Regions from separate parts of the Kitasatospora cystarginea genome, predicted to be linked through region 2. Evidence: riboswitches for the same ligand, from Rfam matches in the RefSeq annotation. Region 2 holds a riboswitch; the other holds the start of a gene.
What was found. Region 2 has a riboswitch for glycine ahead of gcvT (glycine cleavage system aminomethyltransferase GcvT). Riboswitches for the same ligand answer to the same signal wherever they lie in the genome.

Region 1 (3,902 bases), on a different contig from region 2:
TTGGCCTTGAGGTCCTCGACGTCCACGTCGCCGTCAGTCAGGGTCTTGACCACGACCACGCGCATCCCGGCCATCACGGCCGAGGCCGCGTTGGTGCCGTGCGCGGAGGACGGGATCAGGCAGACGTCGCGCTGGGTGTCGCCGTTGGCGTGGTGGTAGGCACGCACCGCCAGCAGACCGGCCAGCTCGCCCTGGGAGCCGGCGTTCGGCTGGATGGAAACGGCGTCGTAGCCGGTCACCTCGACCAGCTGCTGCTCCAGCTGGCGGATCAGGGTCAGGAAGCCCTCCGCCTGGTCCACCGGGGCGAACGGGTGCAGCTGGCCGAACTCCGGCCAGGTCACCGGCTCCATCTCGGTGGTGGCGTTGAGCTTCATGGTGCACGAGCCCAGCGGGATCATGCCGCGATCCAGCGCGTAGTCCCGGTCGGAGAGGCGACGCAGGTAACGCAGCATCGCGGTCTCCGAGCGGTGGTCGTGGAAGACCGGGTGGGTGAGGTACTCGTCCTCGCGCAGCAGCGCGGCGGGCAGCGCCTCGGCGTTCTCGTCCAGCTCGACGCCCTCGATGCCGAAGGCGGCGAGGACGGCGGCCAGGGTTTCGCGGGTGGTGGTCTCGTCGCAGGAGATCGACACGGTGTCGGCGTCGGCCTGGTACAGGTTGACGCCACCCGCGCGGGCGGCGTCCACGACCGCGGCGGCCCGGCCCGGGACGCGGGCGGTGACGGTGTCGAAGAACTCACCGTGCAGCAGCTCGACGCCACCGGCCTTCAGACCCTCTGCCAGCGCGGCGGCGTAGCGGTGGGTGCGGCGGGCGATGTCGGCGAGGCCGTCGGGGCCGTGGTAAACGGCGTACATGGAGGCCATCACGGCCAGCAGCACCTGGGCGGTGCAGATGTTGCTGGTGGCCTTCTCGCGGCGGATGTGCTGCTCGCGGGTCTGCAGCGCCAGCCGGTAGGCGCGGTTGCCGTCGGCGTCCACCGAGACACCGACCAGGCGGCCGGGCAGGTTGCGGGCGTACTCGGCACGGACGGCCAGGTAGCCGGCGTGCGGGCCGCCGAAGCCCATCGGCACACCGAAGCGCTGCGAGGTGCCGCAGGCGATGTCGGCGCCGAGCGAGCCCGGGGACTTCAGCAGGGTGAGGGCCAGCAGGTCGGCGGCGACGGCGACGATCGCGCCCAGGCCGTGCGCCTGCTCGATCACCGGGGCGAGGTCGCGGACCACACCGGTGGCACCGGGGTACTGGAGCAGCACACCGAAGACGCCGCGCTCGGCGATCTCGGCCGGGATGCCGTCCGACAGGTCGGCGACGACCACCTCGACGCCGGTCGGCACCGCACGGGTGTTGATCACCGCGACGGTCTGCGGCAGGGTCTCGGCGTCGACCAGGAAGACACCGCCCTTGACCTTGGTGACCCGGCGGGCCAGCGCCATCGCCTCGGCGGCGGCGGTGCCCTCGTCCAGCAGCGAGGAACCGGAGGTGGCGAGCCCGGTCAGGTCGGAGACCAGGGTCTGGAAGTTGAGCAGCGCCTCCAGGCGGCCCTGGGAGATCTCCGGCTGGTACGGGGTGTAGGCGGTGTACCAGGCCGGGTTCTCCAGCACGTTGCGGAGGATCACCGGCGGGGTGAACGTGCCGTAGTAGCCGAGACCGATCATCGGCTGCAGGACCTGGTTGCGCGAGGCGAGTTCACGCAGCTCTGCAAGCACCTGGGCCTCGCTGCGACCGGCGGGCAGGCCGAGCGCGGTGAGGCTGCGGATGGCCTCCGGCACGGCGGCGTCGGACAGCTCGTCCAGCGAGCCGTAGCCCACCTGCGCCAGCATCTTGTCCTGGGCGGCGGTGTCGGGGCCGATGTGGCGGGTCTCGAAGGGGCTGGCCTGCTCAAGCTCGGCGAGCGTCGGCTGGGCGTTCATGGGGGTCGAGGCCTCCTGGTCGCGGACCGGCGGGGGGGTGCACACGTCGTTGGGCTCCGCCGCTGTGGGAGCGGTGGTCCGATGTGCGTGTGAACCCGACAGGCCTCCCCCTCTGTCATCGGGACCTGAGAGCTTCGCCGCGCGGGAGGCCCGGGGGGCGTCCATCGGCTTGCACCGTCGGTGAGGGTGGTGCCGCCGGCTCCCGCGCCAACAGCCCTGCCCTGCTTTCCAGAGTGACCTAGCCCACACGGTACGGATGCCTGAGAGATTCCGGGGAGGGTTTGCTCCTTCGGCGCCCCACTTCCCGCAGTTCAACGGGGATTGGGGACTCTCCCGAGCGGGCTCGGCGGTCGCGCCCAGGGTACCAGCGGAAACCCCGCAGATCACCGGTCGGTCGGGAGCGATCGGGCGGAACACCGACGACCCCGGACAGCCCAACGCCCTCCCGTACGGCTGCCTTCGGGTAGCCGCTGTCCGACTTGATGGCTTTTCGTGTGAAGTGGCGGTCGGACAGCTCCTCCAAGCCGCCCACCAGACGGGATTCCCCCAGGAGCACGTAGTGGAGGACGGCGTGCAGACCGACATCGATCCGCGGGACCTGATCGGCCACAAGGCGGTCGACCGGAACGGTGACAAGATCGGCACGGTCGACGAGGTCTATCTCGACGACGCGACGGGTGAGCCCGAGTGGGCCGCGGTGCGAACCGGGATCTTCGGCCGGGATGCCTTCGTCCCGCTGACCACCAGTGAGTTCTCGGGCGACGAACTCAGGGTCCCGTACGACAAGTCACTGATCAAGGAATCGCCAGACTTCGGCGTCGGGCAGCACCTCTCGCCCGCACAGGAGCTGCAGCTCTACCGCTACTACGGCCTGGACGCGAGCGCCCCCTCGGCGGCACCCGCAAACCGCACCTCGAAGACCACCGACCGGGACTTCGGCTCCGTCGGGTCGACCGGACCGCACCCGCCCGCCACCCAGCCCACGCCCGCGGCAGCCCCCGCACCTGCCACACCCCCGGCGCCCTCCGCACCCGCCACTCCGGCAGCACCCGCCACCGGGGAGCGCGCGACGGCCGGCTTCACACCGCCGACTCAAGCTCCGGCTCCGACTCCAAGCCCGACCGCACAGCCTGCCACGCCGCCGGCCGACCACGTCAAGAGCCCCGCCGTGGCGGACAGGCCCGCCCTCAGAACCACCGGGTCCAACGGGCGGGCGGTGCACGCCCCCACCCCGGACCGGGCGGCCGCCCAGGGCGCGCCGGCCGGGCCCATCGAGATCACCTGCCGCGAGGAGCGCCTCGACATCAGCACCGAGTGGCACGTCCTCGGCACCGCGCGGCTGCGCAAGTACGTGACCACCGAGTCCGTGGAGCGCCGGGTACGGCTCGCCCGGGAGCGGGTTCGGGTCGAGCGCGTGCCAGTGACCGAGTCCGAGCGGGCCGCACTGAGCGACCAGGAGCTCGCCGACGCGGTCGAGGAGGTGACCCTGCGCGAGGAGCGGCCGGTGCTGCGCAAGTACCTGGCGCCGGTCGAGCGGGTGCGCCTGGTGGTCGAGCGGTACACCGAGGAGCAGGTGATCCGCGAGGAGCTGCGCCGGGAGCAGGTCGAGGTGTACGACAGCACCACCCCGGACGCTCCCACCACCCCGGGCGCGACGCCCTCCACCCCACCGCCCGCCCGTCCCGAACCGCTGCGCCACGCCTGACCCGTCGCTTCGCTTCCAGCCCCGGCACCGGACGAAACGGAGCCGGGGCGACCGGTTTGCCTAATTTTCAACCGTAGATATTTGACAGTCTGAACTATCCATGTGCATCGTTACTTCAGTTCGTTGACTTTCGCCCTTGGCCACAACCGCCGAGGGACCTGAACTGGAGGAAGAACCGTGAGTGAGGCACCACAGCCCAGCTCCACGGCCGAGAAGCCGAGCAGCGCACGAGTGCTGCCCGCTCTGATCCTGGCGATGCTGGCGTTCAGCGTGGTGCAGACCGCGGTCGTCCC
Region 2 (3,902 bases):
TTGTGGGTGGTGGTGGTGACCACGTCCGCGTACGGGACCGGGGACGGGTGCAGACCGGCGGCGACCAGGCCGGCGAAGTGCGCCATGTCGACCATCAGCAGCGCGCCGACCTCGTCCGCGATGCGGCGGAACTCGGCGAAGTCCAGCTGGCGCGGGTAGGCGGACCAGCCGGCGATGATCAGCTTCGGCTGGTGCTCCTTGGCCAGGCGCTCGACCTCGGCCATGTCGACCAGACCGGTCTTCTCGTCCACGTGGTACGCGGCCACGTTGTAGAGCTTGCCGGAGAAGTTGATCTTCATGCCGTGGGTCAGGTGGCCGCCGTGGGCCAGGCTCAGACCCAGGATGGTGTCACCCGGCTGGATCAGCGCGAACATCGCGGCGGCGTTGGCCTGCGCGCCCGAGTGCGGCTGGACGTTGGCGTGCTCGGCGCCGAACAGCTCCTTGATCCGGTCGATGGCGATCTGCTCGACCACGTCGACGTGCTCGCAGCCGCCGTAGTAGCGCTTGCCGGGGTAGCCCTCGGCGTACTTGTTGGTCAGCACCGAGCCCTGGGCCTCCATGACCGCCACGGGGGCGAAGTTCTCAGAGGCGATCATTTCGAGGGTGGTCTGCTGACGGTGCAGCTCGGCGTCGACCGCCGCGGCGATCTCGGGGTCGAGCGCGTGCAGGGACTGGTTCAGAACCGTCATGGAGATGGGTCTTCCTGTGGGGCGGGGCAGGGGACCTGAGGAGGCGTGGGGCGGCCGCCGCGCTGCGGCCGCCGCCCCCGAAGGGCCGGAAGGGTCAGGCGCCGATGAAGGCGTCGTACCCGGCGGCGTCGAGCAGCTCGTCGGTCGCGGTGACGCGGACCTTGTACAGCCAGCCGCCGGTGAAGGGCTCGCCGTTGACCAGGGCCGGGTCGTCGATGACGGCCTGGTTGATCTCCACGACCTCACCGGTGGCCGGCGAGAACAGGTCGCTGACCGACTTGGTGGATTCGAGCTCGCCACAGGACTCACCCGCGGTGACGGTGTCACCGACGTTCGGGAGCTGGACGTACACGATGTCACCGAGCGCGGTGGCCGCGTGCTCGGTGATGCCGACGGTCGACACGCCGTCCTCGTCGGCGGCGGTCAGCCACTCGTGCTCCTTGCTGTACTGCAGGTGCGTGGGGTTGCTCATGGCGTCATTCTCCAGGATCGCAAGAGGGTAGGGCGAAGCCGTCCGCTGAGCGGACCGGACAGGCGGGGGTTATGAGACGGCCGGGGCGGGCCGTGGGCTCAGCGGGCGCGCTTGTAGAAGGGCAGCGCGACGACCTCGACCGGCTCGTGCTTGCCGCGGACGTCCACCGCAACTGCCGTACCGGGCGCGGCGTGTGCGACGTCCACGTACGCGATGGCGATCGGCTTGCCCAGGGTGGGGGAGGGGGCGCCGGAGGTGATCCGCCCGATCACGGTGCCCTCGGCGTCGACCACCGAGTACTCGGCGCGCGGCACCCGCTTGCCCTCGGAGACCAGGCCGACCAGCTTGCGCGGCGCCTTGGACTCGGCCTCGGCGGCGGCCTGCTCCAGCGCCTTGCGGCCGACGAACTCGCCGCCGCCCGTGGTCTTGTCGAAGCGGACCACCCGGCCGAGCCCGGCGTCGAAGGGGGTCAGCTCGGTGGAGAGCTCGTGCCCGTACAGCGGCATGCCCGCCTCCAGGCGCAGGGTGTCCCGGCAGGACAGGCCGCACGGGACCAGGCCCTTGTCGGCACCGGCCGCGCTCAGCGCGTTCCACAGGTGCTCGGCGTCGCCGGGGGCGCAGAAGACCTCGAAGCCGTCCTCGCCGGTGTAACCGGTACGGGCCAGCCAGACCTGACGGTCGGCCACCGTGGCGGGCAGCAGCGCGTAGTACTTCAGACCCGGCAGGTCGGCGTCGGTGAGCGAGGCCAGGATGGCGTTCGCCTCCGGGCCCTGGACGGCGAGCAGCGCGTAGGCGTCCCGGTCGTCCCGGACCGCGGCGTCGAAGCCGGCCGCGCGCTCGGTGAGCGCGTCCAGCACCACCTGGGCGTTGGAGGCGTTGGCGACCACCATGTACTCGTCCTCCGCGGTGCGGTAGACGATCAGGTCGTCGAGGATGCCGCCGTCCTCGCGGCAGATCATGGTGTAGCGGGCGCGCAGCACGCCGAGCGCCGAGATGAAGCCGACCAGTGCGTGGTCGAGCAGCTCGCCGGCCTGCGGGCCGGAGACGGTGATCTCGCCCATGTGCGACAGGTCGAACAGGCCGGCCTTGGTGCGGACCGCGATGTGCTCCTCGCGCTCGCTGCCGTAGCGCAGCGGCATGTCCCAGCCGGCGAAGTCGGTCATGGTCGCACCGAGGGAGCGGTGCAGGGCGTCGAGCGCGGTGTGACGGAGGGACACGGCGGAACTCCTTGGCTGGGGCACTCAGGGGTTGACCTGCGTACGGGCACACGGGGGTGGAGTCTCCCCGTCTGTCGTCACAACCTGAGAGCTTCACCGCTAACCAAGGATGGCGGCTTGCACCGTGGGTGGGCGCACGGCGCGGCCGTGTCCACTTTCCAGATCTGCCTCGCCCGTGCGGTAGGGGTGCCTGAGAGATTCCGGGGAGGACTTGCTCCTTCGGCGCCGGCCCGTGCCCGTGCAGGGCACTCCGGACTCTCCCGCGCGGGTTCGAACGGCCAGTATGAAATTGGGCGCTGCGTATGAGCGCGCTCATCATGGCATGCCGGGTGGGCCGAGGGGGAGAGGGGTCGGACATCTCCTCCCCAGGTGGGGCGGGTTCACCCTTGCGGTACGGGGGCGCATCGGGGACGGACCGCCTCCCGCTACCCTTCTGGCAGCGGTGGAGACCGGGGCAGCACCCGGTCAGGTTGGAGGGGCAGGAGCCGATGAGCTACCCGGCTGGCGAGACGCAGGCATGGGCTGAGCCCGGTACGGCCCCGACGGGCGGCGGCTGGCCCGCCAACGAGCTGGAGCAGGTGCTCACCGCCGCGCTCGGCGAGCCCGGCGCGACCGCCAGGGTGGTCGAGGTGCTGGCCCGCAGCCAGGTGTGGATCCCGCTGCCGGCCGGTGCCGACCCGCAGGGCGCCTCGCTGGACCTGCCGACCATCGAGCTGGCCGGCGCGCCGTACGTCCCGGTCTTCTCCTCGCAGGAGGTGTTCCTGCAGCACGCCCCCGGGATGCCGTTCGCTGTCGCCCCGGTCTGGGAGTTCGCCCGCGGGCTGCCGCTGGGGGTCGGGATCGCGGTCAACCCTCAGGCCCCGGTGGGCATCCCGATCCCGCCCGAGGGGGTCGGCGAGCTGCGGCGCGGCCCGCAGGGTGACCGCTGGCAGGGGCAGCCGGACGGCGCCAAGGTGGCGCTGCGCGAACCCGAGCCGCACGAGGAGCCGTACGCCTTCCTGGCCGCGGCCGCCGCCGAACTCGCCACTCTGCCCGGGGTGCTGACGGCCCGTCGGGCCTGCGCCTCGGTGGAGGGGGACGCCCCGGCGCTGTTCGTCGGAGTGCAGTTCGACCCCGACCTGCTGACCGATCCGGCACAGGCCAACGAGGCGCTCGGCCGTGCGCTGGGAACCGCCCCGCTGCCGTACGGCGTCCACCTGGTGCTGCTCGACCTGGTCGCCGACCCGGTGGTGGAGTGGCTGCTCACCCGGGTGCAGCCGTTCTACGTCCGGGGCTGAGCTGGTGAGTAAGGGGCGGTGGTGTCAAGTCCGTCGGCGCCGCCCCATAGGCTGCTGCCCGGCAGCGGCGTACGGTCGGGTGAGCGGCCCGCTGTCCGAGTAGCGGCAGCGCGTGCCGACGGACGAGTACGGAGAGGGCCCGACGTGAGCGAGCAGGGCATCGGGGCACCCCGGACCAGGGGGCGGTGGACGCGTACGTCCGCCATGCCCGGAGCGCTCGCCCGGGGCACCCGGCCGGAGGCGGGGG

Region 1: it holds a riboswitch for glycine, as region 2 does, so the genes downstream of both, gcvP (aminomethyl-transferring glycine dehydrogenase) here and gcvT (glycine cleavage system aminomethyltransferase GcvT) in region 2, are expected to answer to the same signal.

Annotation. Positions count from the first base shown of each region.
Region 1 covers NZ_BAAATR010000002.1:403,179-407,080, forward strand. The annotation lists gene gcvP (aminomethyl-transferring glycine dehydrogenase) at 1-1,904, opposite strand, end outside; glycine riboswitch at 2,010-2,141, opposite strand; glycine riboswitch at 2,143-2,250, opposite strand; gene ABD369_RS03735 (PRC and DUF2382 domain-containing protein) at 2,476-3,609, shown strand; gene ABD369_RS03740 (MFS transporter) at 3,787-3,902, shown strand, end outside.
Region 2 covers NZ_BAAATR010000040.1:27,545-31,446, forward strand. The annotation lists gene glyA (serine hydroxymethyltransferase) at 1-689, opposite strand, end outside; gene gcvH (glycine cleavage system protein GcvH) at 784-1,161, opposite strand; gene gcvT (glycine cleavage system aminomethyltransferase GcvT) at 1,260-2,378, opposite strand; glycine riboswitch at 2,547-2,651, opposite strand; gene ABD369_RS32095 (enhanced serine sensitivity protein SseB C-terminal domain-containing protein) at 2,867-3,655, shown strand.